DNA from 2 places in the Duganella sp. Leaf61 genome. Region 2 is predicted to be linked to the other one. Evidence: predicted binding sites of a transcription regulator. Region 2 holds the regulator's gene; the other holds the start of a gene.

Region 1 (14,992 bases), on a different contig from region 2:
GTTGCCATATTCGAGCCTCCTTAACGAACACATGGAAAATTGCGCAATTGATCGCACCGGCTAATATTGGTGGGGATTTAGGCCTTATGCAAGTGTTTTTCGCGTTTTGGCTTGGAAACACCACGTAATTGTGTGGCTATGCGCGCCAGTGCACCCCGGAGGGGCGTGCACTGGGGTTTTTCCCTGTATTGGCGCGGTTTTCAGCGGATTTGCCGCACGCTTAGCGCATGCCCGGCATCATGCCTTTCATCGAGCGCATCATCTTCGCCATGCCGCCCCCGGACAGCTTTTTCATCATGGTTTGCATCTGCTCGAACTGGTTGAGCATGCGGTTGACTTCCTGCACCTGCACGCCGGCGCCGGCCGCGATGCGGCGCTTGCGGGTGGCCTTGATCAGTTCCGGCTTGGCGCGTTCCTGCGGCGTCATCGAATCGATGATGCCGACCATGCGCCGCACCTGCTTGTCGGCTTGCCCCATGTTGGCGTTGCCGGCGGCCTGCTGGAACTGTGCCGGCAGTTTATCGACCAGGCTGGCCATGCCGCCCATCTTTTTCATCTGGCCCAGCTGCGCCTTGAAGTCGTTCATGTCGAACTTGGCGCCGCTCTTCATCTTGTTGGCCAGGTCGGCAGCAGCCTTGCTGTCCACGCCTTTGCGCGCTTCTTCCACCAGCGCCATGATGTCGCCCATGCCCAGCACGCGGCTGGCCATGCGGGCCGGGTCGAACGCTTCGAGGCCGTCGAGCTTTTCCGACACGCCGGCAAACTTGATCGGCTTGCCGGTGATATGGCGGACCGACAGCGCCGCACCACCGCGCGAATCGCCATCGAGCTTGGTCAGCACGATACCGGTCAGCGGCAGGGCGTCGTTGAAGGCCTTGGCGGTGTTGATCGCATCCTGGCCCAGCATGGCGTCGACCACGAACAGGGTTTCGATCGGCTTGACCGCGCTGTGCACGGCGGCGATCTCTTTCATCATTTCTTCATCGATACCGAGACGGCCGGCGGTGTCGATGATCAGCACGTCGTGGTAGTGCTTCCTGGCCCAGTCCAGCGCGGCCAGCGCGATATCGACCGGCTTGTCCTGCGCGGTGGACGGGAAAAAGTCGGCGCCCACTTGCGCGGTGACCGATTGCAGCTGGGCGATCGCGGCGGGACGATACACGTCGGCCGACACGGTCAGCACTTTCTTTTTCTTCTCTTCCTTCAGGTACTTAGCCAGTTTGCCGACGGTGGTGGTCTTACCCACACCTTGCAGACCGGCCATCAGGATGATGGCGGGCGGCTGCTGGGCAAAGCTCAGCTGGGTCGCTTCGGGGCCTAGGTCGGCGCCCATCAGGCTGGCCAGCTCGCGCTGCACCACGCCGACCAGCGCCTGGCCTGGCGACAGCGAGGAAATGACTTCCTCGCCCATGGCTTTTTCCTTGACGCGGGCAATGAACTCGCGCACCGCTGGCAGCGCAACGTCGGCCTCCAGCAGCGCCATGCGCACTTCGCGCAGCATCTCGGCGGTGTTGGCCTCGGTCAGACGCGCCTCGCCGCGCATGGTTTTAACCACCTTGGCAAGGCGTTGGGTAAGATTATCTAGCATGATGAACCTGTGGAAGCGGTGATAGGGCAGGGTCCGGACGGACAATGGCCGTCATTTTACCTCAGGATGCGCGGCGAACAACCGTCAGCCAACCATGCAAGGATTGCATCAAAGCACTGCGCATTGCCGACCTGTCGGCGATGACGGTGGGGACCGAGGTGTCAGAGGCCGATGTGCGCCGCGTGCAACCCGACATGCCGGTGTACTTCACCACCCTGGGCGGCGACGCCCGCCGCTGGCGCGGCAAGGTGCGGCAGGTGCTGCCCGCGCCGGCGGTGGCCGGGGGCGTGGCTGCCGGCACCGTGCTGGTGCCGTCCACCAGCACGGTGATCCTGTATACAGTGCTGTTCGAAGTCGATAACGCCGAGGGCGAACTGATGCCGCAGATGACCGCGCAAGTGGTGTTGTGGATCAACCGCTTCCGCACCGGAATGACCTTGCTCGCATCGTCATCGGCGTGGCGTCGGTGATCGTGATGCTGGCCATCGGCCTCGGCACGCGCCAGCAGGTGATGGCGCAACTGGGCGCCTTCGGCTCCAACCTCCTGTATATGGCGTCGCGTGGCGAGAGTTCGCGCATTCCCGGGCGCAGCATCAGCCTGGGCGACCTCGAAGCGCTGGCCGACGTGCCGGGCATTTCGCACGTGCTGCCCAATGTCACCGGCAACCAGGTGATCCCCCACGGTAACCTCGACGTGCAAACCTATGTGCGCGACATCTTGCGCCGTGATGACTGGCCTGGTGATGGCCATATGCCGACCCGCAAGGCGTCCGGGCTCGCCCCGGTCGTGGCGCTGGCAGGCTGAGCTCCAAATTTCCCATTGACAAGATATTGGCAATGGCGCATCGTTCTATTTTTGATAATAAGGTGAGTGACAACATGGTTGACTTCAATAAACCGGCGGATCTGTTTGCGCCTGCACCGGCAGCAGCAACGCCGCCGCAGTACCTGAAGTTCCACGCCAGCGGCAGCGAATATTTCCGCATCTGGATCGTCAACCTGTTGCTCAGCATTGTCACCCTCGGCATCTATTCGGCCTGGGCCAAGGTACGCCGCAACCAGTATTTCTACTCCAGCACCGAGCTGGCCGGCAGCAGCTTCGAGTACCACGGCAATCCGATCGCGATTCTCAAGGGCCGCATCGTGGCCGCCGTGGTGGTGGGGGCTTACGCCTTTGCCGGCAAAGTTTCGCCGCTGCTGGCGGTCGTGATGTTCGTGGTAATGGCCGCCGTGATACCGTGGTTCATCTGGCGCAGCCTGCAGTTCCAGCTGCATAACTCGGCCTGGCGCGGCATCCGTTTCCGCTTCGACGGCCAACTGCGCGACGCCTACATCAACTGCCTGCTGCGCCCCTTGCTCAATATCGTCACGTTCGGCCTGGCCACGCCCTATATCTACCAGCGCCTGAAGGCCTGGCAGTTCAACGAAAGCCGCTTCGGCCAGGCGCGGTTTGCCACGCGTGCCAGCGTGGGCAGTTTTTACAAGTTGTTCGGCGCGTTCCTGCTGTTGGGCATCGTGGGTATGGTCGTGTTCGGCATTCTGTTTGCGTTCCAGGCCGCGAGCCACTTCGCCGGCCGCACCCCGGCCGAGATGGCCGCCGAGGGCATCAGCCCAAGCATGTTTATCGGCGTCGCGCTGTCTTACATCCTGATCCTCTCGATGGCGCCGCTGCTGATCGCGCTGGTACAGAACCTGGTGTGGAACAACGCCAGCCTGGACCGGCATGAGTTCCGCTCCGAGATACGCACCGGCCGCATGCTGTTCATCATCGTCACCAATATCCTGGGCGTGATTTGCACGCTCGGCCTGTTCCTGCCGTTCGCCCAGGTGCGCATGATGCGCTACCGGATCGAATCGCTGATGATGATACCCGAGGGGAGCCTCGACGAATTCGTCGCCACTGCCAGCGCCGATGTCAATGCCGCCGGCGAGGGCGTGTCCGACTTCATGGACTTCGACTTCTCGCTGTGACCGGCATGGACACCCCGGCGGTCACCGGCCGCTATTTCGACGGCAAGACCTCGCGCCTGCACCGCGTGACCCTGACCGTGACCGACGGCATGGCGCACCTGGCCGGCGACGTCGAACGCAGCGCGCCGCTGGCCAGCCTGCGCGTGTCCGAACGGGCGCGCCATGCAGCGCGCAAGGTCAGTTTCGACGATGGCGCGTGGCTCGAGGTGGACGACCGCGCCGCTTTTGCGCAGCTGCTGGCCACCACCGGCCACCGCGACACCGGCGTGGTGCGCGCGCAGCAGAGCTGGCGCGGCGTGCTGGTGGCGCTGGGCGTCACGGTGGGCGTGGTGGTGGCGTCGTATGTGTACGTGCTGCCCGCTGCCGCGGTCTGGGTGGCAAACGCCTTGCCGGTCAAGGTGGAGCGCCAGATGGGGCAGGGCGTGCTGGAGATTCTCGACAAGCGCGCGCTGGGACCGAGCAAGCTGCCGGCCGCGCGCCAGGAGCAGTTGCGCCGGCAGTTTGCAGCGCTGGTCGCGCCCGAGCCGGACGCGCCGACCTGGAAGCTGGTGTTTCGCAGCAGCCGCATTGGCCCCAACGCGCTGGCCCTGCCATCGGGCGACATCGTCATGACCGACGAGCTGGTGAACGTGCTCAAGGACGACCAGGCCGTGATGGGCGTGCTGGCGCACGAACTGGGCCACCTGCACCGGCGCCACCTGACGCGCCGGCTGGTGCAAAGTTCGGCCGTGGCGGCGGCCACCTGGGTGATTTTCGGCGACATCTCGGCCATGCTGACGGCGCTGCCCACGGTGGCGCTGGACATGAAATACTCGCGCGACGCCGAGTCCGAGGCCGACGATTACGCGGTGGCCATGCTGCGCCGTAACGGCATCGACCCCGAGCACATGGCACAGGCGTTCGTCAAACTGGGCGAGGCTAGCGGCGACAGGATGTCTACCTACCTGTCGAGCCACCCGGCCACCGGCGAGCGCATCGCGCGCATCCGCGCCGCCCGCTGAACGGTCCCATGCGTTGATCCGCCACAAAGCCTGAATAATTGCCTCACGGTATATCTTACCGCTGGACAATTATCAGGAGAATCGGATGAACCTCAAAGCACTGGGCTGCCTGCTGGCCCTGGTATCCGTCTGTCACAGCGCGGGCGCGCAGCAGGTGGTCCGGCTCGGCAATCTCAAGCTCGCCCACTTCGGCGCCGTCTCGTATATCAAGGAAATCGCGCCGCAGTGCGGCTTCAAGGTCGAAGAACACATATTCGCCAAGGGCCTGGACGTGATGCAGGCCATCATCGCCGGCGAACTCGACGTGGGCACCACCGCGTCGGAGGCGGCCATTCTCGGCCGTGCCGGCGGCGCGCCGATTTTTGTCGTGGCCGGCTTTGCCCGGGGCGGGGCGCGGCTGGTGGGCCGCAGCGACCTGCAGATCAAGAGCGTGCGCGATCTCAAGGGCAAGCGCGTGGGTGTTACGCGCGGCGCCATCCAGGACGTGCTGCTGCTGGCCGAATTGCACAAGCACGGCATGACCGCGTCCGACCAGCCGGGCAAGGACGTGCGGCTGGTGTTCCTTGCCTATGCCGACCTCAACCATGCACTGCTGGGCCGCAATATCGACGCCATGATGCAGTCCGAGCCGCAGTCGTCGCAGGCGCTGAGCCAGGGCTTTGGCAGCGAAATCCTGAAACCCTACGACACCCCGATCGGCGAACCGGTACGCACCATGGTGATGACCGAAAAGTTTTATACGCAACAGCGCCCGCTCGCTGAGAAATTCATGCGCTGCTTCGTGCAGGCCACCAAGACCTTCATCGAGCAGCCGGCCACCGCCGAAAAATACGTGCGCGAAGTCCTGTTCAAGGGCCAGTTGAGCAGTGCCGATTTTGTCGATGCCATCGGCAATTCGCCGTTCAGCTATGACATCACGCCCGAACACATCCAGGTCACTGCCGACACCATGCTCAAGACCGGCGTGGGCCGCTTGCGCAACTTGCCGACCGCCCACGACTGGGTGCGCACCGACCTGCTGGTGGCGGCCAAGAAAACCCTGGGTGTGAAATAGATGGCCGCCGCGTCCTTCTCCTGGCAGCGCGCGGGCGCCGGCCTGGTCGGCGCCATTGTGCCGGCGCTGGTGATCGTGCTGTGGCAGGCCGCCACCGCGCTGGGCTGGGTCAATCCGCAGGTGCTGCCATCGCCGCTGGCGGTGGTGGGCAAATGGATCGAGTACCTGCTGCCGCTGCAACCGTACCATGCCGCCGACAGCAGCTGGCTGGCCTGGGCCTGCTCGGGCGAGTTGATCGTCGACTCGCTCGGCAGCCTGTACCGCGTGGCGGTGGGGTTTGCCATTGGCGCCGGCCTGGCGCTGCCGCTGGGCCTGGCCATGGGCGCCGATGCCCGCGCCTACCGCTGGTTCAACCCGATGGTGCAGCTGCTGCGGCCGATTCCCCCGATCGCCTACATTCCGCTGTCGATCCTGTGGTTCGGGCTCGGTAATCCGCCGGCCGTGTTCCTGATCGCGCTGGGGGCATTCTTCCCGGTGCTGATGAACACCATCGCCGGCGTGCGCCAGGTCGATGGCATCTACCTGCGCGCCGCGCGCAACCTGGGCGCCACCGGCGCCACCCTGTTCGTGCGGGTGATCCTGCCTGCCGCCGTGCCATATATATTGTCCGGCGTGCGGATCGGCATCGGCACTGCCTTCATCGTGGTGATCGTCTCCGAGATGATCGCCGTAAACAACGGCCTCGGTTTCCGCATCCTCGAGGCGCGCGAGTACTTCTGGTCGGACAAGATCATCGCCGGCATGGTCACCATCGGCCTGCTGGGCCTGGCGATCGACGTGGCGATGAACCGGTTGAACAACCATCTGCTGCGCTGGCACCGCGGCCTGGAGCAGCAATGAACCCGCATATTCTGATCGACGGCGTCGGCAAGGTGTTTCATACGGCCGGGCGCGACATGGTGGCGTTGCAGGGCATCGATCTCGCCATTCCGCAAGGGCAGTTCGTCTGTCTGCTGGGGCCTTCGGGCTGCGGCAAATCGACGTTGCTCAACGCGGTGGCCGGCTTTGCGCCGCCCACCGCCGGCACCATTACCGCCGGCGGCCGGCTGGTGACCGGCCCCGGCCCCGAGCGCGGCATGGTATTCCAGGAGTACGCGCTGTTCCCGTGGATGACGGTGGCCGACAATATCGGCTTCGGCCTGCGCATCCAGGGCAAAGGCGAAGCGGCGACCGGCGCCCGGGTCGAGCAACTGCTGGCGATGCTGTCGCTGGCCGATTTTCGCCACCGCTACCCGAAAGACCTGTCGGGCGGCATGCGCCAGCGCGTGGCGATCGCCCGCGTGCTGGCGCTCGATTCGCCGATCATGCTGATGGACGAGCCGTTCGGCGCGCTCGACGCGCTCACCCGCCGCAATTTGCAGGACGAGCTGCTACGGCTGTGGGCGGCGCTGAACAAGACCATCATCTTTGTCACCCACAGCATCGAGGAGGCGATCTACCTGGCCGACCGCATCGTGGTGATGACGTACCGCCCCGGCACCATCAAGCGCGACCTGCTGGTGGACCTGCCGCGCCTGCGCGATCCGGCCGATGCATCGTTCAACGCCCTCAAGCGCGAACTGGGACAACTGGTGATGGAGGAGCAACAACGCCACCACCACGACGAACTGCGCATGGCGGCGGTCGATTGAGGGGCTGCCGCCGATTGAGCGATAGTGTAAACTGGGTGCATGCAGACCTATTTGTTCATCGCAGCCATCGTGCTGTATCTACTTTGCGCCGCGTTGCCGTCGCGCCGCGGCACGCTGGTGTCGGCGGTGACCGTCGTGGCCTGGCTGGTGCATGGCGCCGGGCTGTGGACCGACGTCGCTGCCGACGGCTCGCTGCGGCTCGGTTTTGCAGCCATGCTGTCGTCGGCGCTGTGGGTGTCGGTGGCTGCGTACTGGTTTGAGAACCGCAACTTCGGCCTCGACGGTCTGCGCCGCCTGGTCATGCCGGCCGCTGCGTTCACCGTCGCGCTGCAGGCGATCTATCCCGGCGCCCTGATCGCGCTGGGCGACAAGACCCCGCTGTTCGGCTGGCACATCGCGGTCGCCACGCTGGCCTATAGCACCCTTACCATTGCCGCTTTCCACGCCGTGCTGATGGCCTTGCAGGAAGCGCGTCTGCACGCGGCTACCGACCGCAAGAGTTTTTTGTCGGGCGCGCTCGACCAGTTGCCGGCGCTGCTCACCATGGAAAAGCTGCTGTTCCGCATGATCGGCATCGGGTTTACCTTGCTCACGCTGACCGTGTTGTCCGGCATCGTGTTTTCCGAACAACTGTTCGGGCAGGCGCTCAAGTGGGACCATAAATCGGCGTTTACCATGTTGTCGTGGCTGCTGTTCGCGGCGCTGCTGGCCGGGCGCCGCTTGCGCGGCTGGCGCGGCAAGACGGCGCTGAGTTTTACCCTGGCGGGGTTCGCCACCTTGCTGCTGGCGTATGTCGGCAGCCGTTTCGTGTTTGAAGTGGTACTGCATAAAGGATGGGCATGAGCCGCATTTTGTTTTGGGTGGGTTTGATTTGCCTGATCGTCTTCGCGATCCGCAGCAAGATTCGCAGCGCGCAAAAGCGCGCCGAACAACAAATGCGCGACGCGCAGCAACGGCAGCAGGCGCCGGGCGGTCCGGCCGGCTACGCGCCGCGCGGCGCGCAAAAGCCCGCCATCGAGGCTGAAACCATGCTCGAATGCGCGCACTGCGGCGTATTCTTCCCGGCCGGCGAGGCGGTGCGCTTCGACGGCGCCATTTATTGCAGCAAGGCGCACGCCGCCCTGCCACCGAACTGACGCCATGGAGCGCCTGCAAGCCACTCCGGCTTTGCCAGGCAACTCCCATCCCACGCGCGCGACGTTCTGGCGCTCGCTGCAAACCCTCAACGCCACCCGCATCGTCATCGCGGTGGTGCTGCTGGTTTACCTGAGCTTTGACGGTCGCGGCCTGCGGTCTTCCGGCCACTACCTGTATTTGTGGATCTGCCTGGCCTACCTGGTGCTGGCGATCGGCTTTGCCTTGACGGCGGTGTACTTGCAGCGCCGCTTCCTGGCGCAGGTGCTTACGCAAATCGCCTGCGACCTGGTCATCATCTCCCTGTTATATGTGGACGGCGGCGGCTTGCGCAGCGGCCTGGCCATCTTGTACCTGTTTCCGCTCGCCGGCACGGCCATCCTGGCGCCGCTGGTGCTGGCGCTGTTCTGCACCGCGCTGGTCGCGCTGTTCATGCTGGGCGTGGGCGTGATCCAGGTGCTGGAGATGGAGGGCGAACACGTGCTCTTGCAATCTGGCCTGTACGGCGCCGCGTATTTTGCCGCCGTGCTGGGGGTGAACCGCATGGCGGCGCGGCTGATCGGCCAGGAAGAACTGGCGATCCGGCGCGGCGTGGAGATCGGCGTGCAGCAGGCGGTCAACCGGCTGGTGATGGCCAACGTGGCCGACGGCGTGCTGGTGGTCGATGCCGATGGCCGCATCTGGGCCGGCAACCCGGCCGCGCAGCAGATGCTCGGTCTGACCGGACAGGACCTGTCGGCATCGGATGACCACGCGCCGCTGGCGCTGGCCTACGCCGAGTGGCGCGCGGATCCCGCGCTCGATACCGCCTTCATCACCCTGAAGCCGTATTTCAGCATCCGCCTCAAGGCGCGGTTTGCCGCCGTCGATCTCGGCGACGTCATCGCCGGTGGTCCCAACCTGGCGCGCAGCGTGATTTTTTTGCAGGAGGTGAGCGAGATCGAGGAACGCGCGCAGCAGCTCAAGCTGGCCTCGATGGGCCGGCTCACCGCCAGCATTGCGCACGAAGTGCGCAATCCGCTGTCGGCCATCGGCCACGCCACCGCGCTGCTCGAGGAAGACATCGCCGATCCCGGCCAGCGCCGCCTGCTGCGCATCGTCGGGGACAACGTCAAACGGGTCAACCGCATCGTCGAGGACATCCTGCAACTGTCGCGTAAATCCCACGTCCAGTACGAGCCGCTGGCGCTGGGCAGTTTCCTGGAAGAGATGCGCGACGAGTTCATCGAAACCCACAGCCTGGCCGAAGACCAGATTGCCGTGTCGGTTGCCCCCGGGACCACCGTGCATTTCGATCCGTTGCACCTGCGCGAGGTGATCGCCAACCTGGTTGGCAATGCCCTGCGCTACGCCAGCGGCGCGCCGGCGTCGGTGCGGCTGGACCTGGTGCGGCAGCCGAACTGGCTGGAATTGCACGTGCAGGATGACGGTCCTGGCATCAGCGGTGAGGTGCGCGCGCATCTGTTTGAACCGTTTTACACCACATCGAGCAAAGGAACCGGGCTGGGGCTGTATCTGGCGCGTGAAATGTGTTTGAATAATGAAGCGCGGCTCGATTATGAATACCGCTTCGATAGTGTTGGTATCGACGAGGGTATCGAAAACAGCCACGACAGTCATCGCGTCGATCGCCGGTCCGGCGGCCGCTTTGTCATCACTTTCGCACCACCGCAAAAGTAATCGAAAGGCTGTCCATGAGCGTGAGGTCCCCCCGCGTGCTCGTCGTCGATGATGAAGCCGACCTGCGCGAACTGCTGGAGCTGACCCTGGTAAAAATGGGGCTCGATGTCGACAGCGCCGCCACCGTGGCCGAGGCCCGCGCGCTGCTGGCCCGCCACCCCTATCAACTGGTACTGACCGACATGCGCCTGCCCGACGGCCTGGGGCTGGAACTGGTGCGCGACGTGGCCACCACATACAAGAACACGCCGATCGCGGTGGTCACCGCTTTCGGCAGTGCCGACAACGCGGTGGTCGCGCTCAAGGCCGGCGCGTTCGACTACATCGCCAAACCGGTCGCCCTCGACCAACTGCGCCTGCTGGTGCGCTCGGCGCTGCGGGTGCACGAGGCCGCGCCCGGTGTCCATAGTAATGGCCCGGCCGATGCCGAGGCGGTGGACGGCCGGCTCAAGGGCGGATCGGCCGTGATGGCGGCGCTGCGCGCGCAGATCGGCCGGCTGGCGCGGTCGATGGCGCCGATCGCCATCCACGGCGAATCGGGCAGCGGCAAGGAACTGGCGGCGCGCGAAATCCACGCCCGCAGCCCGCGTGCCGGCCAGCCTTTCATTGCGGTCAACTGCGGTGCGATCCCGGAGGCGCTGATGGAAGCCGAGTTTTTCGGCTACCGCAAGGGCGCCTTCACCGGCGCAGCCGACGACCGCGACGGCTTTTTCCAGGCCGCCAACGGCGGCACCCTGCTGCTCGACGAGGTGGCAGACCTGCCGCTGGCGATGCAGGTCAAGCTGCTGCGCGCGATCCAGGAGCGGCGCGTGCGCAAGATCGGCGCCACGTCGGAGGAGCCGGTCGATGTACGCCTGATCAGCGCCACCCACAAGAACCTGGCGCGCTGCGTGGAGCAGGGCGCCTTTCGCCAGGACCTGTTCTATCGCCTGAACGTGATCGAACTGGCAGTGCCGCCGCTGCGCGAACGCCAGGGCGACCTGCCGGCGCTGGCCGACGCCATCCTCGAACGCCTCGGTGGCGGCGGCCACAAGGCGGCGCTGGGGCCGGGCGTGCTCGAAGCGCTGGCCGGCTACCGCTTTCCCGGCAATGTGCGCGAACTGGAAAACATCCTCGAGCGCGCGCTGGCGTTTGCCAACGACGGCGTGATCGAGGTGGCTGACCTGGCGCTCAAGGCCGGGCAGGTGAGCCAGGGTGGCGATGGGGTGGCGGTGGCCGCGTCGTCTGCCGCGTCGTCTGCCATATCGTCGTCCGCGCCGGCCGACTTGCCGGCCAACCTGCCCGACTACCTGATCGCCATCGAGCGCGATATCATATTGCGGGCACTGGCGCAGACGCAATTCAACCGTACCCAGGCCGCGCAGCTGCTGGGCATCAGCTTTCGCCAGTTGCGCTATCAAATGCAGAAACTGAATATCCAGGAACCTGAAGCATGAAACCTGTAGTTGCCGTCGATGCCGACGGCTGGTGGCCGGCGGCGGCGCGCTATGACAGCCCGTTCATCGACGCGCGGCCCGATCCCGAAGACATCACCCTGCTGGTCATCCACAACATCGGTTTGCCGGGCGGGCGCTGTGGCGGTCCGCAGGTGTCGGACCTGTTCACCGGCCGCCTCGATTATAATGTTGACCCTTCGCTGGCAGACCTGCGCGATCTGCGGGTGTCGAGCCACTTCTTTATCCGGCGCGACGGCCGCGTGGTGCAGTACGCCCCGGCCGGCGCGCGCGCCTGGCATGCCGGCGTCTCGATGTTCGGCGGGCGGGTAAAATGTAATGATTTTTCGATCGGTATCGAGCTCGAAGGCAATGACCACACCCCGTTCGAGGCGGCGCAATATGCGGCGCTGGCGGACCTGACCGGGGCGTTGCTGGCGCGGTATCCGGTCACCGATATACAAGGACACGAACACGTCGCGCCGGGCCGCAAAACCGACCCCGGCGCGTTTTTTGACTGGAAAAAATATGCCGAGAGCAGTCCGTCGTTAGTACTTGCTAACCCCGGACTGCGCGTAGTGAAAGGCCTCCTGTAAAGTCAATTGAAAAATTGCCTTTACCGCTAAAAAATACCCTTGCACGGGTACTTTGCGCCTACTACAATCAGTGCATGGAATTCGTTTAAACACTAGATGTAGTAGTTCTCAAGGCACTGGTTCTTAACCTGTTGTAAGGCACAGGGCCAGGGCAACATCCATTTCAGCTCTATATTCCGCAACAATAAGCCAGCCTGGTTCGCCCGGCTGCATGCTTTATTTTTGCCATTTTATTTACAAACATACATCGCGCAGCACGGCTGCACGCTGTTACCGGGGAGCTTCAATGCAATCTACTCAAGACAACACCTTCAATCCAGCGCTGGTCCCAGCAGCCGCTGCGAGCGCCGCCAGCAGCCCGTCCACGGCCGCCAGCGACCTCGGTGACTACCGCATCATCCGCCGTAACGGCGCGGTCGTCGCGTTTGAACCGTCGAAAATCGCGATCGCCGTGACCAAGGCCTTCCTGGCCGTGAACGGTGGCCAGGGCGCCGCTTCGGCCCGCATTCGCGAATTGGTAGAGCAGCTCACCGCCAGCGTCGTGTCGGCCCTGGTGCGCCGCCAGCCTTCGGGCGGCACCTTCCACATCGAAGACGTGCAAGACCAGGTGGAACTGGCGCTGATGCGCTCGGGCGAGCATGACGTGGCCCGCGCCTACGTGCTGTACCGCGCCAAGCACATGGAAGAGCGCCGCCTGGCCAAGGAAGCCCAAGGTGGTGCCGCCGCCATCGCCGCGCCGCAAATCCACGTGGTGGAAAACGGCGAGCGCAAGCCGCTGGAAATGAGCCGCGTCACCAGCCTGATCAACGCCGCCTGCATCGGCCTGGAAAAGCACGTCGATGCCGACGCCATCCTGGCTGAAACCCTGAAAAACCTGTACGACGGCGTGCCGGTCGAAGAGCTGCACAAGTCCGCCATCCTGGCGGCGCGCGCGCTGATGGAAAAAGACCCGGCCTACTCGCAAGTGACGGCCCGCATCCTGCTGCACACCATCCGCAAGGAAGTCTTCGGCAAGGAAGTCGCGCAAGGCGCGGCCGCTGCCGAGTACATCACGTACTTCCCGCAATACATCGCCAACGGCATCAAGAACGAACTGCTCGACGCCAAGCTGGCCGAGTTCGACCTCGAGCGCCTGGCCAAGGCGCTGGTCGCCGACCGCGACCTGCAGTTCGGCTACATCGGCCTGCAAACCCTGTACGACCGCTACTTCCTGCACGTGCGCGACGTGCGCATCGAAATGCCGCAGGCGTTCTACATGCGCGTGGCCATGGGCCTGTCGCTCAACGAACAGGACCGCGAAGCGCGCGCCATCGAGTTCTACCAGCTGCTGTCGTCGTTCGACTTCATGTCGTCCACGCCCACGCTGTTCAACTCGGGCACGCTGCGCTCGCAGCTGTCGTCGTGCTACCTGACCACCGTATCGGATGACCTCGAAGGCATCTACGACGCCATCAAGGAAAACGCATTGCTGGCCAAGTTCGCCGGCGGCCTCGGTAACGACTGGACGCCAGTGCGGGCCCTGGGCGCCCACATCAAGGGCACCAACGGCAAGTCGCAAGGCGTGGTGCCGTTCCTCAAAGTGGTCAACGACACCGCCGTGGCGGTCAACCAGGGCGGCAAGCGCAAGGGCGCAGTCTGCGCCTACCTGGAAACCTGGCACATGGACATCGAAGAGTTCCTGGACCTGCGTAAAAACACCGGCGACGACCGCCGCCGCACCCACGACATGAACACGGCCAACTGGATTCCCGACCTGTTCATGAAGCGCGTGATGGAAAAAGGCGACTGGACCCTGTTCTCGCCGTCGGACACGCCTGACCTGCACGACCTGGTCGGCAAGGCCTTCGAAAAAGCGTACGTCGCGTACGAAGCCCGTGCTGCTGCCGGCGAGATCCGCGTATTCAAGAAAATCGCCGCGCTCGACCTGTGGCGCAAGATGCTGTCGATGCTGTTCGAAACCGGCCACCCATGGATCACGTTCAAAGACCCATGCAACATCCGTTCGCCGCAATCGCACGTGGGCATGGTCCACAGCTCCAACCTGTGCACCGAGATCACCCTGAACACCGGTCCTGACGAAATCGCCGTCTGCAACCTCGGTTCGGTCAACCTGCCGGCGCACATGAAAGAAGGCAAGCTCGATCACGTCAAGCTGCAGAAAACCGTGCGTACCGCGATGCGCATGCTCGACAACGTCATCGATATCAACTACTACGCCGTCGAAAAAGCACGCAACGCCAATATGCGTCACCGTCCGGTGGGCATGGGTGTGATGGGCTTCCAGGACTGCCTGCACATGATGCGCGTGCCTTTCGCCTCGCAAGAGTGCGTGAACTTCGCCGATACCTCGATGGAAGCGGTGTGCTACTACGCCTACCTGGCCTCGACCGAACTGGCCGAAGAGCGTGGCCACTATGCGTCGTACAAAGGTTCGCTGTGGGACCGTGGCATCCTGCCGCAAGACTCGATCAATCTGCTGGCTGAAGAGCGCGGCGGCTACCTCGAGCAGGACCTGTCGTCGGCCATGGACTGGACCCCGGTGCGCGAACGCATCGCCAAGTTCGGCATGCGCAACTCGAACTGCGTGGCGATCGCTCCGACCGCCACCATCTCGAACATCATCGGCGTGTCGGCCTGCATCGAGCCGACGTTCCAGAACCTGTACGTGAAATCGAACCTGTCGGGCGAGTTCACCGAGATCAACGGCTACCTGGTGCGCGACCTGAAGGCGCGCGACCTGTGGGACGAAGTCATGATCGCCGACCTGAAATACTTCGACGGCTCGCTGACCAAGATCGACCGCATCCCGGACGACCTGCGCGACATTTACGCTACCGCGTTTGAAGTCTCGCCGAGCTGGCTGGTGGAAGCGGCATCGCGTCGCCAGAAATGGATCGACCAGGC
Region 2 (14,992 bases):
ATCAACGATGCGTGGAACTACCGCGACGTCTCGATGATCAACGGCGACCTCAACTCGCGCGGCCTGACCATGGCCGATGTCACCACGCGCAAGCTCTACATGCCGCAAAGCTACGGTTTCCAGCAGGAAGACGAAAGCCGCAAGCGCGTGGTCGGCAATCTGACCGTGCAATACAACCCGTCGCCGACCTGGAAGCTCACCGCCGACGGCCTGTACTCGCGCCTCGACCAGAACAACAAGATCATCGCCTTCAGCGACTGGAACAACCCGGTGCAGCTGGGCGTGAAGTACGACCAGAACGACCAGGTGACCAGTTTCCTGCGCCCGGGTTCCACCTTTTACGCCAACAACCCGGCCATCGCCGGCGCCGGCAAGCTGCTGGGCGAGGCCAATTCCAACGACATGATAGCCAAGGGCGGCGACCGGCTCTCGATCACCAAGGCATTCGGGCTCAATTCGAAGTGGAAGGTGGGCGACGAGTGGCGTATCGAGGGCGATATCTCCACCTCGCGCACCACGTCCGATTCGAACGACATGTGGGTGGTGGCCGGCATGATACCGAAGAACGGCGACACGCTGACCTTCGGCAGCACGCCCACCATCACCTTCGGCGACAACATCGCCGATCCGAACAACGTCAGCGCGCACGCCGTCTCCAACGGCGACATCCGCAATACCGACAAGCTGCACGAAGGGCGCCTGAGCGCGGCCTGGGAACACGAGATCGGATTCTTCAAAGGCCTCGACACCGGTCTGGCCCACTCGCAGCGCAAGGTTGATCGCACCAAGTGGGGCAACGACGCCTGGAATGCGTTCAGCGGCTACCACGTGAAATTGCCGTCGTCGCTGTTCACGGTGCAGCAGATGGACGATTTCATGAACACCGGCGGCAAGATTCCGAGCCAGTACCTGAGCTTTGATCCGTACGCGTACATGAACTACCTGAATCAGCCGTCGCTGCTGCCGCAGTCGAACGATCCGGCCTATTACTCGGACCTGACGCGCTTCCCCAACGGCCCGATGGCGATCGACTACACCAAGCCGTCGATGTGGGCCGTGAAGGAAAAAGTGAGCAGCTTCTACGTCGATTCCAAGTGGGAGGGCAGCGGCTGGTCCGCCAACGCCGGCGTGCGCGTGGTGCGCGTGAAATCGACGTCCACCGGCATCAGCCGCGAACTGCTGTCGGCGGTGAAAAGCCCGAACGACACCACCTTCATCTCGGTGTGGGGCCCCAACCAGGTGACCACGGTACAGAACAGCTACAACAGCGTGCTGCCATCGGCCAACATCAAGTTCGACCTGCGCTCGGACATGCTGCTGCGCCTGGGCGCGTCCAAAACCGAGACCCGTCCCACGCTCAACCAGCTGGGGGTGGAAAACTGGTACGGCGGGCGCTTCGGCGACGTGCAGACCGGCGGCGGCAATCCCTACCTGAAGCCGATGCAGTCGAAGAACTTCGACGTCTCGTACGAGTGGTACCTGTCCAAGACCAACTACGTGAGCGCGGCCGTGTTCATGAAAAAAGTCTCGGACTTCCTCGAGACGACCATCGTCGATATGCGCATCCCCCAGTTTAACGAAATCGTCCACGACTCGCGCGTGCGCAATGGCCAGAAGGGCAAGATCAAGGGCGTGGAGATCGCCGGGCAGTACGCGTTCGACACCTCGGTCGGCTGGCTGCAGGGCTTTGGCGTGTCCGCCAACTACACCTACGTCGATGCCAGCGCCCAGCGCGAGACCGATAACGTTGCCACGCCGTCGTGCGGCTATCCGGGCCTGTCGCCGCAGTCGTACAACGGCTCGGTGTTCTACGAGCGCGGCGACTTCCAGGCGCGCGTGAGCTACAACTGGCGCAACCACTTCTCGGTCGATTGCGGCGGCGGCAGCACCCAGGCCCGCAACCGTTCGGCCTACGGCCAGACCGACGCCAGCCTGCGCTACAACCTCACGCCCAACCTGGCGATCTACGCGGACGCGATCAACATCGCCAACTCGCGCACGCACGAGTATGCGGTCAACGAGAGCCAGTTCCTGACGCTGGAGGATGTGGGGCGGCGCGTGAGTGTGGGGTTGCGGGCGGCGTTTTAAGCGTTGCCGGCGGGAGCGTCACGGCGGTGGTGACGTTCCTGTTTCCGGCAACGGGTTGGCGTCGATGCGAAACCTGCGCGTCCACTTGAACGGGCGCCAGACGGCGCTCGGGTCGGAGAAGAAGGGGAAGGCAAACGATGCTTGCGGCAGCAAGGTCAAGGTATAGACTAGGCCGCCGAAGAAGCGGAAGCGCACCGTGTCCGCTGCGGTCAGATCGAGATCCGAGAAGACGCCGGTGGAATACATCGCCACGATCAATGCCGAATCCAGCGTGTTAAGATCCCGATCCAGCAGGACGATGCGCAAACCTTCTTCGTACGGCACGTCATCGGTGATAAACAGCAGCAGAAGATCACCCCACGCCAGCGCCGCTTCCAGCACGGCGCCATCGAGGACCTTGCCGGTTGGCTTGCCGGAAATCATCAACTCGCTGGAAGGGACTTGTTCCGACGTTGATGGCGTGATGGTGCGTAGCGCGTAGTGGTCAGCTGAGGTGAGGTTCATGTGGTGCCTACCAGGCGTAGCTCGTGCCGAAGGCAGCCAACGCGCCGCCGACAAAAGCGCCCACTGTAACGCATACCGGAGCGGCCGGGCCGCAGGCCAGGCCTGCCAGCATCCCTCCTGCAATGCCGCCGGCGATGCCGGCCCCGTTGACCGCCAATTCTTTTTTCGCCGCAGCGACCTTATTCCTGGCCGTTGTTATTTCATAGACAGACAGCGCGACCGCAATAAACACTACGCCACGGCTGACGTGGGAAAGAGTTGCCATCGCGTGCGTGACGCGGGCGTTCGATGTGCCCGCCGAAGTCACGATGCTGGCGTAAATTGCGTTTTGTTGAGTGCCGGTCAAGCCTGAGAAGACAGCACTACTTCCGTGAGCCTTGGCCGTCTTGCTCGCCACTAGGTGATTGAGGGGAATGCCATCTTTTTTCATGTACTCTGCGATGGCGCGTCCGACCGGTGTGCCGCGCGCCCGAATCACTTCCATGATGGCATTGCGCGCTACCTGCGCTTCGCGCGCCGCATCGGTCCAGCTGAGGCGCCCGGCCAGTGCTTCGGCACGCAAGCGGTCGGACATGCGCTTGATTTCCCTCGCATAGGCAGCGCGTGCGTGTGAGTCGATGGTCAGATGGGTGCCGACATTGGCGATTTGCGCCTCGAGCGACTCGATTGCGCTATCGAATAATGCCTCGTCAATGCTGGCTTGCGTGGTCGCCATATGAACGCTCCTGATGTAGAAAGGTCGGAGGCTTAGCGTATGTGGAATGATGATGCGGAGAATTGTTTTGTGACAACGGGGTTGGCGATTGTCCCCGATGCGATTACCATGTCCAACCCTGAAGTCAATCGCATCAACAAGAGAGGATGGTCGCATGACCTACGAAGAATACCTGGATGAGGTCACCACGCTGATCTTCGAAAAATTTGGCGTGGCCGAGGCGGCGGCTGTAAAACTGGTGGTGGCGGCGCAGGACAAGGAGTTTTTTGTGCGGCACGACGAGGACGAGAAATTGCGCACGGTCGAGCAGGCGCACCAGGATGCCAAGGCCATCTACGAAGCGTCGCAACTCGGTGTCAAGAAGGCTCCCAAGCGCTAAGAACCAACCCGCCCGGGTCAGTGGCGCAAGACGATGGTCACCAGCGCCACCGAATCGGCCAGCGCCTTGACCGCATGCGGCGCCCCGCCTTCGAGGTACAACATCTTGCCGCCAGTGAGCGTGGCGGTGGTGGCGCCCATGATGAAGGCAATCTGTCCGCTGATGCACTGGAACGTGATCTCTCCCTTCACATGATGCTCCGGCATGTCTTTCCCTGCGGGGAGTACCAGCCTGATTAATTCGACCTGTTCTGTTTTCGCCAGTGCGATCGCTGAAAACTGCGTAGTGTCCTCGTCGGCGCGCGTGAGCGCAATGACTTGACCGGACGTTGCATGTGCCAAGGCCATGATGTCTCCAATACCAGGTGAGGGATGAGAATTCTAGCTCACCTGCCATAGTCCGTCATTGGCCGGCATGGCAACGTAAAATCCACGTGGTAGTGCTCGTCGTGCCGTATCCACGGCGTCGCCTTCATGAACGTCACCGACCTGCGCAGGTATTCGCCGCGCTTGGTCCGGTACAGCTGCGCCACCAGTTCTCTCTGAAAGATCACGCGGTTGATCGGCGCGCCGTGCTTTTTCGCCGCGATCGCCAACTGGTGCAAGTGTTCGGCGACGGCTTCAAAATCGATCTGTAAATCATTGAGCTTGCCATTGGCGTCGAATTCCAGCGCGTAGCCGAACTTGTTGAGCGCATTGGATGGAAGCGCTACCGATTTTCCCTTGCCGTCCAGCACCGGCACCATGAAGTCGACCGAGGTCCCGCTCTGGTGCGTGCGGTGGGGCTTGAAGGCGCCGCCAGAGGACAGGCCGGTTTCGCCGTAGAGGAAGAGGGTGGTGGGCATGGTGCGATAAGCAGCGGCATAAGCGTCCACCACGATATCGCGCACGGTTTGGTGCACATGGGTTCTGCCGAGCGTGACGCCCAGGCTGCTGTAGGGGCCATAGTTTTCGCCCTGAGCGGGAAGCGCCACGGCGTCACTCACACGCCCGTTTGCCGATGTACCGAAGCAGACGCTCGCTCCGGCCGATTCCAGTGGCATGAGAACAGAGAGTACCGTTGTGCCAAGCGCAGCCAGCAGGCGGATTGATGCAGCATTTTTCATTGATCGCCCCCAGAAATGGCTCATGTATGGAGCCGACTTAGGATTCTAAGCCGAGCCACATCCTTCAGTCCTTGGCTGAGTGCAATACACTCACAATCTAGGGGCGTAGCACCTCACCGTTGCAGTGCAATGGTTTGAATTTGCTTGCAGTTGCCTTGAGAAGCGCATCAAGTACCTTGCATTGTCGGTCGCCGTCAATCTTGTAGTTATTGTTCCCCGTCGCTGCAAGCGCGCACCGATCGAACTGCGCGATATAGTCATACGTGTAGACCTGCGGATCGGTTTCGGTACCGGTATATTTTTGCGCCTGGCATAACTTCACTGCCGCCTCTTGCGCGGCCGCGCTATTGGCAGAATTTCTGCTCGAGTTCGTCGCTGAGCTGATGTCGTCGTCGGTACTCGCGCCGCAGGCGGTCAGTGCAAATGCCGCCGCGCAAACGCTTGCGAGCTTTTTCATGTGTGCCATAATTTTCCATTCTTATAGTAACTTGAACGATCTGATAACCAATCGTCGGGAAGTTCATGCTACGTGATGAACAAAGAATGGAATGCCGCGTTTGCGGTAAATCCTGGCCAAAACAAAAACGCCCACAAACCGAAGCTTGTGGGCGTTTTTGATGAATCTTGGTAGGCCGTGCGGGATTCGAACCTGCGACCAACGGATTAAAAGTCCGCTGCTCTACCAGCTGAGCTAACGACCCAAGGGTGCTTCGGTGGTAGGCCGTGCGGGATTCGAACCTGCGACCAACGGATTAAAAGTCCGCTGCTCTACCAGCTGAGCTAACGACCCCCGAAGAAGCGAGATTATAGGATGTTTCAACACATCCTGTCAAATGCCTGCCGGACAATTTATTTGTCCGGCCGCCTCAACGCACGCGCTTACTTGCCGCTCAGGCGCTGCTTGGCCGTCACGGCCGCCTGTGACTCGGGGAACTGCTTGATCAGGTCCTGCAAGGTCTTCTTGGCCGCCTTGTCTTTCAGCTCGGTCTGGCAGCTGGCGATGTTGAGCATGGCGTCTGGCGCTTTCGGGCTGTCTGCGTAGTTCTTCAGCACCACTTGCTGGGCCGCGATGGCGCTCTTGCAGTCGCGCTGGGCGTAAAACGAATTGCCGAGCCAGTACTGCGCGTTGGGCGTGTACACGGAAGCAGGGTACTGGCGCACGAAGGCGGCCAGGGCATCGCCGGCGGCCTTGTAGTCGCCAGCCTTGAACTGGGTCATGGCGGCGTCGTAGTTGCGCTCTTCGCTCGGATCGACCTGGGCGGTTTTGCCGTCCACGTTCACTTCGCGCGGCTCGAGCTTGCGCATACGCGTGTCGAGGTCGGTGTACAGGTCGCGCTGGCGCTTCTGGGCCATCGATACTTCGTTGGCCAGCACTTCGATCTGGCCGCGCAGCTTGGCGATCTCCTGCATCGTGTTGTCGTTCTGATTGATCATGTCCAGCGTGCTGGACTTGTCGGACTTGGTTTCGAGGCGGGCGTTGGTTTCGACGCGCAGGGCTTCGACCTTGGCGCGCAGGTCCAGCAGGGCCTTGCGGGCTTCGTCGTCATCGAACAGGCCGGCATGGGCTTGCAGCGGCAGCCAGGTCATCGCAGCGAGCACGGCGGCGGAGACGCCGGATTTGGAGAGTTTCATCATGTCGGGCGCTTTCAACAAATCAAAATGGAAACGGGGCGATGCCTGGACTTGGGGACCAAGTCCGGGTACCACCCCGTATTATGCCTGTGACCCGGCAAAAGCGAAATTACTTGTAAACGATGTCGGCGCGGCGGTTTTCAGCGCGTGCGGCTTCGTCGGTGCCCGCAGCTTTTGGCTTCTCTTTGCCCAGCGAGACGGCTTCGATCTGCGAATCCGACACGCCCAGGGTGGTCATGGCTTTACGCACGGCTTCGGCGCGTTTCAGGCCCAAGGCCAGGTTGTACTCGGAGCCGCCGCGGTCATCGGTGTTACCCTGGATCAGGATCTGGCGCGATTTGTTTTTCGCCAGGTAGGCCGAGTGATTTTCTACCACTGGACGGCCATCGGCGCGCACGCTGTAGCTGTCATAGTCGAAATACACGCTGCGGTTGGCCAGCACGCCTTTTGGATCGTCCAGCGGGTCGAGCGATTTGGTTTCAACTGGCGCCACGGTGCGGGTGTCCGCTGGTGCCGTCGCCGGGCCGGTGGCTGGACGCTCCACCACTGGAGGCGGGGTGTTTTCCTTGATCGGGGTCGACGAGCAAGCCGACAGGATCGCTGCGGTGGTCAGGACGAGGGCTAAGCTGCTGATTTGACGCATGAGTTTCTCCTAGTAACGTTAGATTTTGATTGTTTTACTGCATGAACGGACCCCAGGTGGGCTCCTTGATGTTGCCCGCCTGAGTGGTCAGACGTTGCTTCACACGGCCATCGACCGAGACCACGGCCAGCGATTTGCGGCTGCCTGCCGTCGTGGCGTACATGATGTACTTGCCGTTCGGCGCGAAACTCGGCGATTCGTCGCTGGTCGTATCCGACAGGCGCGTTTCCTGGCCACTGCCCAGGTCCAGCACGTACAACTGGAAGTTGCCGTCGCGGCGCGAGATATAGGCCAGGGTCTTGCCGTCCGACGAGACGCGCGGGCTGGTGTTGTAGGTGCCGGAGAAGGTCACGCGCTTGGCGTCGCCGCCGCTGGCGCTCATGCGATAAATTTGCGGGCCGCCGCTGCGGTCGCTGGTGAAGTAGATGCTCTGGCCGTCGGCCGACCATTGTGGCTCGGTATCGATGCCGCCGTTGCTCGTGACGCGGCGCAGGTTGCTGCCGTCGGCGTTCACCGTGTAGATCTCGTAGTTGCCGTCACGCGACAGCGCCACGGCCAGCTTGTTGCCGTCCGGGGCCCAGGCTGGCGCCGAGTTATTGCCTTTTTCATTGGCCACCACGGTGCGGGCGCGGGTGATCAGGTTCTGGATGTAGACGACCGGCTTTTTCTGCTCGAACGACACGTACGCGACCTTGGTGCCGTCCGGCGACCACGATGGCGAGATGATCGGCTCGTTGGAACGCAGCGCCAGTTGCTCGCCTTCGCCATCGGCGTCGGCAATCATCAGCATATTGCTGCGGCCTTCCTGCTTTACATACGAAATGCGGGTGGAAAACGCGCCGCGCACGCCGGTCAGCTTGAAGAACACGTCGTCGGCGATCAGGTGCGCGGACAGGCGCGTGAACTGGGCGGTTACCGCCTTGTCCAGGTTGGAGATCTGCGATTGCTTGACGGTGTCGTACAGTTTGTAGCGCACGTCGTAGCGGCCATCGGCCATGGCATTGACGGTGCCAACCACCAGCGCATCGGCGCCCTTGGCTTTCCAGCCGCTGTAGTCCACGTTGTTGACGTCGCTGATCACACCGGCATCGATGATTTTAAAGGCGCCGCTGCGCTCGAGGTCGGCCTTGATGATGGCCGACACCATGTGCGGCGCCACGCCTTCGTTGGCGAAGCCGGCGACGGCGACAGGGATCTGGTTGCTGCCGGCGCCCGAAATCTCGATGCGCATCTGCGCCTGGGCGCTGCCCATGGTGGCCGCGATGGTCAGGCCGGCGTAGAGAATGATGTGTTTAAATTTGGTTTGCATTAGTGCATATCCTTCATGTTGAAGTTCAGTTCCAGTTCGCGCTCTACCGTACCATCTTTTTTCTTCGGGAGCGGTGACGATTTGGCAATTGCGTTCTCGATCGCACTGTCGTACGCAGGCGAGGCGCTGCCCTTGATCTTGCGGACGCCAATAATTTCACCGGTTGGCAACTGGGTGATCTTGTAGATTGCAGTCAGCGTATCGTCGGTGCCGCCATAGACCAGGTTGTTCTTGACCTTGATACGGATCGCTGCCGAGTAACCGCCATCAACCTTGCCGCCAGTCGATTGCGCAGCCGTGCCGGTGGAACCCTTGGCGGCCGAGCCCGTAATCCGGCTCATTTCCGCTGCGAAGGCTTTGTCTTTTGCAGCTTTATCGGCCTTGTCGGCTTTTTCCTTGGCGAGTTTCTCGGCGGCGGCCTTTTTCTTGGCGGCTTCAGCGGCGAGTTTCTTCTCTTTCTCTTCCTGTTCTTTTTCTTCCTCTTCCCGGGCTTTTTGCTCGGCGAGTTTTTTCTGCTCAAGCTTCTTCTTGGCGTCGAGCTTGGCCTGCTTCTCGTCCGCCTCTTTCTTCAGCTGAGCTTCCTTGAGTTCCTTGGCCTCAGCGATCTTCTTCTCTTCCTCAAGCTTTTTCTTCTTTTCTTTCAGGCGTTCGAGGGCGATGTCGGGTGCTTTGGGCGCGGGCGGTACTTCCACCGGCGGTGGTGGTGGAGCTTTGACCACAGGCGGTGGCACGGGTTCAGGCTCCGGCGCCGGAGTCGGTTCTGGATCAGGTTCCGGTTGGGGTTCCGGCGGGGCGGCGGGGGCGGCGTCCTGCACCGTCATGTCCCAGATTTCTGCCTGGACTTCGGTCGGTTCGGTATTCTGCCAGCTCACGCCCACCCACAGGAACAGCAACAGCACCGCGTGCACCGATACGGCAAGTATCGTTGCGCGCCAGCCGTTGTGTTGTCGCGGCACCTTGTACGGGCCGCCTGCGGTAGGGGGATTCATCTATTCAACGTTCTTATTGAGTGGCCAAACCCACGCGGGTAATGCCCATTTTCTTCGCTTCCGAGATCAGCTGGATCACGTCGTCGTACTTGCTTTCCTTGTCGCCCGAGATCAGCACCGGGTAGTCGGGATGCGCCTCGTGCAGCGTGCGCAGTTTTTTCACCAGCGCATCGCGGCTTGGCGCCGTTTCCGGCGCGTCCGCATCCTTGCCCTTGACGCCGATCGACAGCGCGCCGTTCGGCTTGATGACGATCTGCACGTAGTCGCTGGGCGGCTTGGTCGATTTTTCCGCGTGCGGCAAGTCCACCACCGAGGCGTCGTTGGCCGACGGCATGACCATGAAAATGATCAGCAGGCACAACATCACGTCGATGTACGGCACGACGTTGATTTCGGACTTGAGCTTGCGGCTACGGCCGCCGCGCATGCTGCTGTTAAAAGAAGAACCCATGATCGCTCTGCCTTATCAAATGCCCGTGCTTAGCGCGACTGGCGTTGCAGGATGTTGGAGAACTCTTCGACAAAGCTCTCGAAGCGGATCGCCAGGCGATCGATATCGTGCGAGAAGCGGTTATAAGCCACCACCGCAGGAATCGCCGCGAACAGGCCGATGGCGGTAGCGATCAGCGCTTCGGCAATGCCGGGCGCAACCGCTGCCAGCGTGGCTTGCTGCACATTGGCCAGGCCACGGAACGCGTTCATGATGCCCCACACGGTACCGAGCAGGCCGATGTACGGCGACACCGAACCGACCGAGGCCAGGAAGGCCAGGTGCGATTCGAGCACGTCCATCTCGCGCTGGAAGGCGGCGCGCATGGCGCGGCGGGCGCCGTCCAGGATGGCGCCGTGGTCCATACTTTCACGACTGGCGGCGTAGGCGGCCTTGCTCTTGATGAACTCGCCCATACCGGCTTCGAAGATGCGGGCCAGCGGGCCGCTGCCGGCGCGGTCCTTGCCGGCGTTCTGGTGCAGCGCGTGCAGGTTGCCGCCGGCCCAGAAGGTCTTTTCGAATTCTACGGTCTGGCGGCGCGCCGAGCGCACCGCGAACAGCTTGCTGAAGATGTACGTCCAGCTGACCAGCGAGATAATGAGCAACAACGCCATGATCAATTGCACGATCAGGTGGGCGTTGGTGATGAGGGAGATGAAAGAGAGGTCTTGGGTGACGTTCATTGTTTATCAGTCTGATCAGTCGGAGATTACGTAGTGACGCATTTTTTCGGCCACGGCGGATGGTATGGCGCGCAAGCGCATGGTGGTATCGACGCAGGCGATAGTCACCTGGGCCGAGTTCAACAATTGCTCGCCACACCATGCTTGCTGCTGGAATGCAACCGATGCACGGCCTAGTTTTTGGATGCTAAGAGTTAATTTTATTACGTCGTCAAGCTTTGCAGGCGCATGATACTCCGAGGTCACACTTTTGACGACGAACAACACGTCATGTTCCTGCTGCAATGCGTGCTGGTTCACATTGAGGTGGCGCAGCCATTCGGTACGGGCCCGCTCGAAGAATTTCAGGTAGTTGGCGTAATAGACGATCCCGCCGGCGTCGGTGTCTTCGTAATAGACCCGGACATTCCAGTCGAACTGTGCTGGCATGTTGTATTGAGTGCAAATAAGATTGAGCAACATTCTACGCGAATTTATTGCGCTGGTTGAAGGAAGGACGGGCCAATTGCGTCCTTCCCCTGCAAAATTCAGCGTAAATTAAGTTTCACCACCCATTTATCACGGCCGTGATCAGAGCGTACGCTTGATATTGAGCGGACCGTAACCCTGGCAGGTCGGCATCATCTCGATCCGGTTGATATTGATATGCGCGGGCAGGGTGGCAATCCAGTACGCGGTGTTGGCGATATCGTCGGCGGTCAGCGGCGTGGTGCCTTCGTATACCTTGGCGGCGGCCTCGTCGTTACCCTTCATGCGCACATTGGAAAACTCGGTGCCGCCGCACAGGCCCGGCGCCAGGTTAGTGGCGCGTACGCCGGTGCCCACCAGGTCGGCACGCAGGTTGAGCGTGAACTGTTCGACAAAGGCCTTGGTTGCGCCGTACACGTTGCCGCCTGGATAAGGCGTATCGCCGGCGACCGAGCCGATATTGATGATGGTGCCGCTACCGCGCTTGACCATGTCGGGCAGGATGGCGCGCGTCATCGCAACCAGGCCGCTGATATTGGTGGCGATCATGGTGTCCCAGTCGTCCAGCGACGATTCGTGGGCGGGCGTCACGCCCAGTGCCAGACCGGCGTTATTGACCAGCACATCGATCTGGCGCCAGGCTGGCGGCAAACCGGCCAGCACGGCGGTAATCGACGCGCGGTCGGTCACATCGAGCACGACCGGCAGGGCGGCGTCGCCCAGTTCGGCGGCCAGGGCCTGCAGGCGGTCGGCGCGGCGGCCGGCGATCAGGACTTTATGGCCGTTTTGAACGAAGATGCGGGCCATGGCAGCGCCGAAGCCGGCGGAGGCGCCAGTGATGAAGACGATCATGAGGGTTCCTAGAGTGAGTGACAGGGTGGCAAAATTGTAGCTGAAATGCCCAATGTTGCCCGGCGATGCCGCGAAATGCCGATGTTGCAAATTAGATCAGGCTGGCTTTCGCGCAAATTTGCTCAAATCTGGCGCATAAATTACAATCCCGGTTCCATTACGTCTCACGTAACTGGCGAAAAGCTGCGGTCAGCCCCAAAATGGTGCACTGGTCCGTCGGCGAAAGATGGACATCCATCGGGAAACGTGAGATTTCAACAGCCGTTCGCCTGGGCAGCCCATCGATGGAATGCACGAAAGAGGCTGCCTGTCCGCTTTGGCTTCCCTCATTCGATCCAACCTGCCAGCAACAACGTTACTCATTATTGGAGTTTTTTCATGTTCGCAAAAGATCACACCCTCGCCAGCGTTGACCCGGAACTGTTCGGCGCCATCCAGAACGAAAACACCCGCCAGCACGACCACATCGAACTGATCGCGTCCGAGAACTACACCTCGCCAGCCGTCATGGAAGCGCAAGGCTCCCAGCTGACCAATAAATACGCCGAAGGCTATCCAGGCAAGCGCTACTACGGTGGCTGCGAATACGTGGACGTCGTCGAGCAACTGGCGATCGATCGCGTCAAGCAGCTGTTCGGCGCAGAAGCGGCCAACGTCCAGCCGAACTCCGGCTCGCAAGCGAACCAGGGCGTGTTCTTTGCCGTCCTGAAACCAGGCGACACCATCATGGGCATGTCGCTGGCCGAAGGCGGCCATCTGACCCACGGCATGCCATTGAACATGTCCGGCAAATGGTTCAACGTGGTGTCGTACGGCCTGACCGCTGAAGAGGACATCGACTACGACGCGATGGAAGCGCTGGCCAAGGAACACAAGCCGAAGCTGATCATCGCCGGCGCGTCGGCCTTCTCGAAAAAGATCGACTTTGAGCGATTTGCAGCCGTTGCCAAGGCAGTGGGCGCTTACTTCATGGTCGATATGGCCCACTACGCCGGCCTGATCGCTGCCGGCCTGTACCCGAACCCGGTGCCACACGCCGACTTCGTCACCTCGACCACGCACAAATCGCTGCGCGGCCCGCGCGGCGGCATCATCCTGATGAAGGCAGAGCACGAGAAAATCATCAACTCGGCCATCTTCCCCGGCATCCAGGGCGGCCCGCTGATGCACGTCATCGCCGGCAAGGCAGTCGCCTTCAAGGAAGCGCTGACGCCTGAATTCAAGGCTTACCAGCAACAAGTGGTGATCAACGCCGACGTGCTGGCCAAGACCCTGATCAAGCGCGGCCTGCGCATCGTCTCGGGCGGTACCGAGTCGCATGTGATGCTGGTGGACCTGCGTCCGAAAAACCTGACCGGCAAGGAAGCCGAAGCGATCCTGGGCACCGCCCACATCACCACCAACAAGAACGGCATTCCGAACGATCCGCAGAAACCGTTCGTGACCTCGGGCATCCGCCTCGGTTCGCCAGCGATGACCACCCGTGGTTTCAAGGAAGCCGAAGCGGAAGAAGTGGGCAACCTGATCGCCGACGTGCTGGACAACCCGCACGACGCCGCGACCATCGAGCGTGTAAAAGCTGCTGTTAAAGTGTTGGCCGACAAGTACCCGGTCTACGCCAAGTAATCCCCTGGCGCGCCGGCGGTCACCACCGGCGCGCCGTTTCAATATTCAGTGGCTCATATGAAATGTCCGTTCTGCCAGCATGACGATACCCAGGTTCTCGATACGCGTGTATCCGAGGAAGGGGACGCCATCCGCCGTCGCCGTCGCTGCACGAAATGTGATAAACGATTTACCACGTACGAGCGCATCGAACTGGTGATGCCGGCCGTGGTCAAGAAGAACGGCAGCCGTACCGAATACTCGGCGGACAAATTGCGCGGCAGCCTGTCGCTGGCCTTGCGCAAACGCCCGGTGGCAGCGCCCGCCGTCGATGCGGCGGTCTCGTCCATCAAGGAAAAACTGCTCACCAGCGGCCTGCGCGAAGTCGATACCGGCTACATCGGCGAACTGGTCATGCAGGAATTGCAGCGCCTCGATACCGTGGCCTACATCCGTTTTGCTTCCGTTTACAAAAACTTCGAAGATCTGGCCGAGTTCCAGAATGCGATTGCGGAAGTGGGTGAGGAAAGCAAGCCGCGTAAAACTTAAACGGCCGGGATCGGCTGACTGTTGTCAACCGCCCGGACACAAGCGCACGCTTGATCCATCTCAGATCTCAGCCATAAAGCACTGCTAACGTCGAACTCTGTCCTTGTCATGTAGCGGAGGTTGGCCGTGCGTTCAGGTACAAAGTTGTGGTCGGTGGGGGGCTTCACCCTGCTCGAGGTGCTGATTGCCGTGTTCGTGCTGGCGGTGGGCATCGTCGGCGGGGTGTCGATGCAACTGGCGGCCATGCGCGCGCGGCACCAGAGCGCCTTGCTGGCGCAGGCATCATTGCTGGCGACCAGTATGGCCGAGCGCCTGCGCGCCAACCCGTCGCAGATGCAATTGCCCGATGGCGCCAATCCCTACCTGACCCTCGACTACGATGTGCTCGACCAGCCACCACCCGCGCCGCCGGCCGTGCTGTGCTACGCCGATGCCTGCAACGCGGCCCAACTGGCCTGGTTCGACCTCTACGAAATCAAGACCGCCCTGCGCACGCACCTGCCCAGCGGCCGCGTGCTGATCTGCCGCGACACCGGCCTGTGGAGCGGTGGCACCTTGCTGTGGCCTTGCAGTGGCGGGGCCGGTGCACCGCTGGTGATCAAGGTAGGCTGGCGCGGCAAACGCGCCGACGGCACGCCGCAAGTCGATCGCACCGGCCAACATGTGCCCGGCGTGGCGCTCCAGGTCGGAGCACTGTGATGAAAGGCGCGCGCCAGCATGGCGGCTATCGGTGCACGTCGATAAGGCGCACGCGACAGCAGGGTTGGAGCCTGATAGAACTGCTCGTTGCTGCCGGGCTGGGGCTGTTGTTGACCTTGTTGGCTGGCAGCCTGCTGCTGGCGTCGGCCGGCAACTATCGCCACCACGCCGAAAGCGCCTGGCTCGACGATGGCGGCCGCTATGCGCTCGAGATCATGGCGCAGGCGGTGCGGCAGGGCGCATACGTCAACTGGGACAGCACGACCGCGCCGGTATCCATTG

Evidence for each region. Region 2 encodes NrdR, which represses ribonucleotide reductase genes. Its sites were predicted from a motif close to CACNANATNTNGTG; they were not measured.
Region 1: a site for NrdR is predicted at 12,179-12,192, ahead of ASF04_RS02290 (ribonucleoside-diphosphate reductase subunit alpha). Genes of this name have one in related genera too.

Annotation. Positions count from the first base shown of each region.
Region 1 covers NZ_LMLM01000001.1:528,181-543,172, reverse strand. Annotated here, with positions in the region: gene ASF04_RS02360 (SWIB/MDM2 domain-containing protein) at 1-8, opposite strand, end outside; gene ffh (signal recognition particle protein) at 221-1,588, opposite strand; gene ASF04_RS27740 (HlyD family efflux transporter periplasmic adaptor subunit) at 1,633-2,058, shown strand; gene ASF04_RS02345 (ABC transporter permease) at 2,046-2,393, shown strand; gene ASF04_RS02340 (YjgN family protein) at 2,468-3,559, shown strand; gene ASF04_RS02335 (M48 family metallopeptidase) at 3,565-4,560, shown strand; gene ASF04_RS02330 (ABC transporter substrate-binding protein) at 4,646-5,614, shown strand; gene ASF04_RS02325 (ABC transporter permease) at 5,615-6,454, shown strand; gene ASF04_RS02320 (ABC transporter ATP-binding protein) at 6,451-7,245, shown strand; gene ASF04_RS02315 (inner membrane protein YpjD) at 7,285-8,088, shown strand; gene ASF04_RS02310 (PP0621 family protein) at 8,085-8,381, shown strand; gene ASF04_RS02305 (PAS domain-containing sensor histidine kinase) at 8,386-10,059, shown strand; gene ASF04_RS02300 (sigma-54 dependent transcriptional regulator) at 10,074-11,495, shown strand; gene ampD (1,6-anhydro-N-acetylmuramyl-L-alanine amidase AmpD) at 11,492-12,088, shown strand; gene ASF04_RS02290 (ribonucleoside-diphosphate reductase subunit alpha) at 12,375-14,992, shown strand, end outside.
Region 2 covers NZ_LMLM01000005.1:59,670-74,661, forward strand. Annotated here, with positions in the region: gene ASF04_RS07260 (TonB-dependent receptor) at 1-2,088, shown strand, start outside; gene ASF04_RS07265 (hypothetical protein) at 2,107-2,592, opposite strand; gene ASF04_RS07270 (hypothetical protein) at 2,600-3,307, opposite strand; gene ASF04_RS07275 (hypothetical protein) at 3,462-3,686, shown strand; gene ASF04_RS07280 (hypothetical protein) at 3,704-4,033, opposite strand; gene ASF04_RS07285 (penicillin-insensitive murein endopeptidase) at 4,072-4,815, opposite strand; gene ASF04_RS07290 (hypothetical protein) at 4,889-5,248, opposite strand; tRNA gene ASF04_RS07295 (tRNA-Lys) at 5,417-5,492, opposite strand; tRNA gene ASF04_RS07300 (tRNA-Lys) at 5,506-5,581, opposite strand; gene ybgF (tol-pal system protein YbgF) at 5,671-6,426, opposite strand; gene pal (peptidoglycan-associated lipoprotein Pal) at 6,533-7,066, opposite strand; gene tolB (Tol-Pal system beta propeller repeat protein TolB) at 7,101-8,375, opposite strand; gene tolA (cell envelope integrity protein TolA) at 8,375-9,364, opposite strand; gene ASF04_RS07325 (ExbD/TolR family protein) at 9,378-9,815, opposite strand; gene tolQ (protein TolQ) at 9,845-10,537, opposite strand; gene ybgC (tol-pal system-associated acyl-CoA thioesterase) at 10,553-10,966, opposite strand; gene ASF04_RS07340 (SDR family oxidoreductase) at 11,108-11,857, opposite strand; ZMP/ZTP riboswitch at 12,016-12,139, shown strand; gene glyA (serine hydroxymethyltransferase) at 12,236-13,483, shown strand; gene nrdR (transcriptional regulator NrdR) at 13,541-14,011, shown strand; gene pilV (type IV pilus modification protein PilV) at 14,138-14,710, shown strand; gene ASF04_RS07360 (PilW family protein) at 14,710-14,992, shown strand, end outside.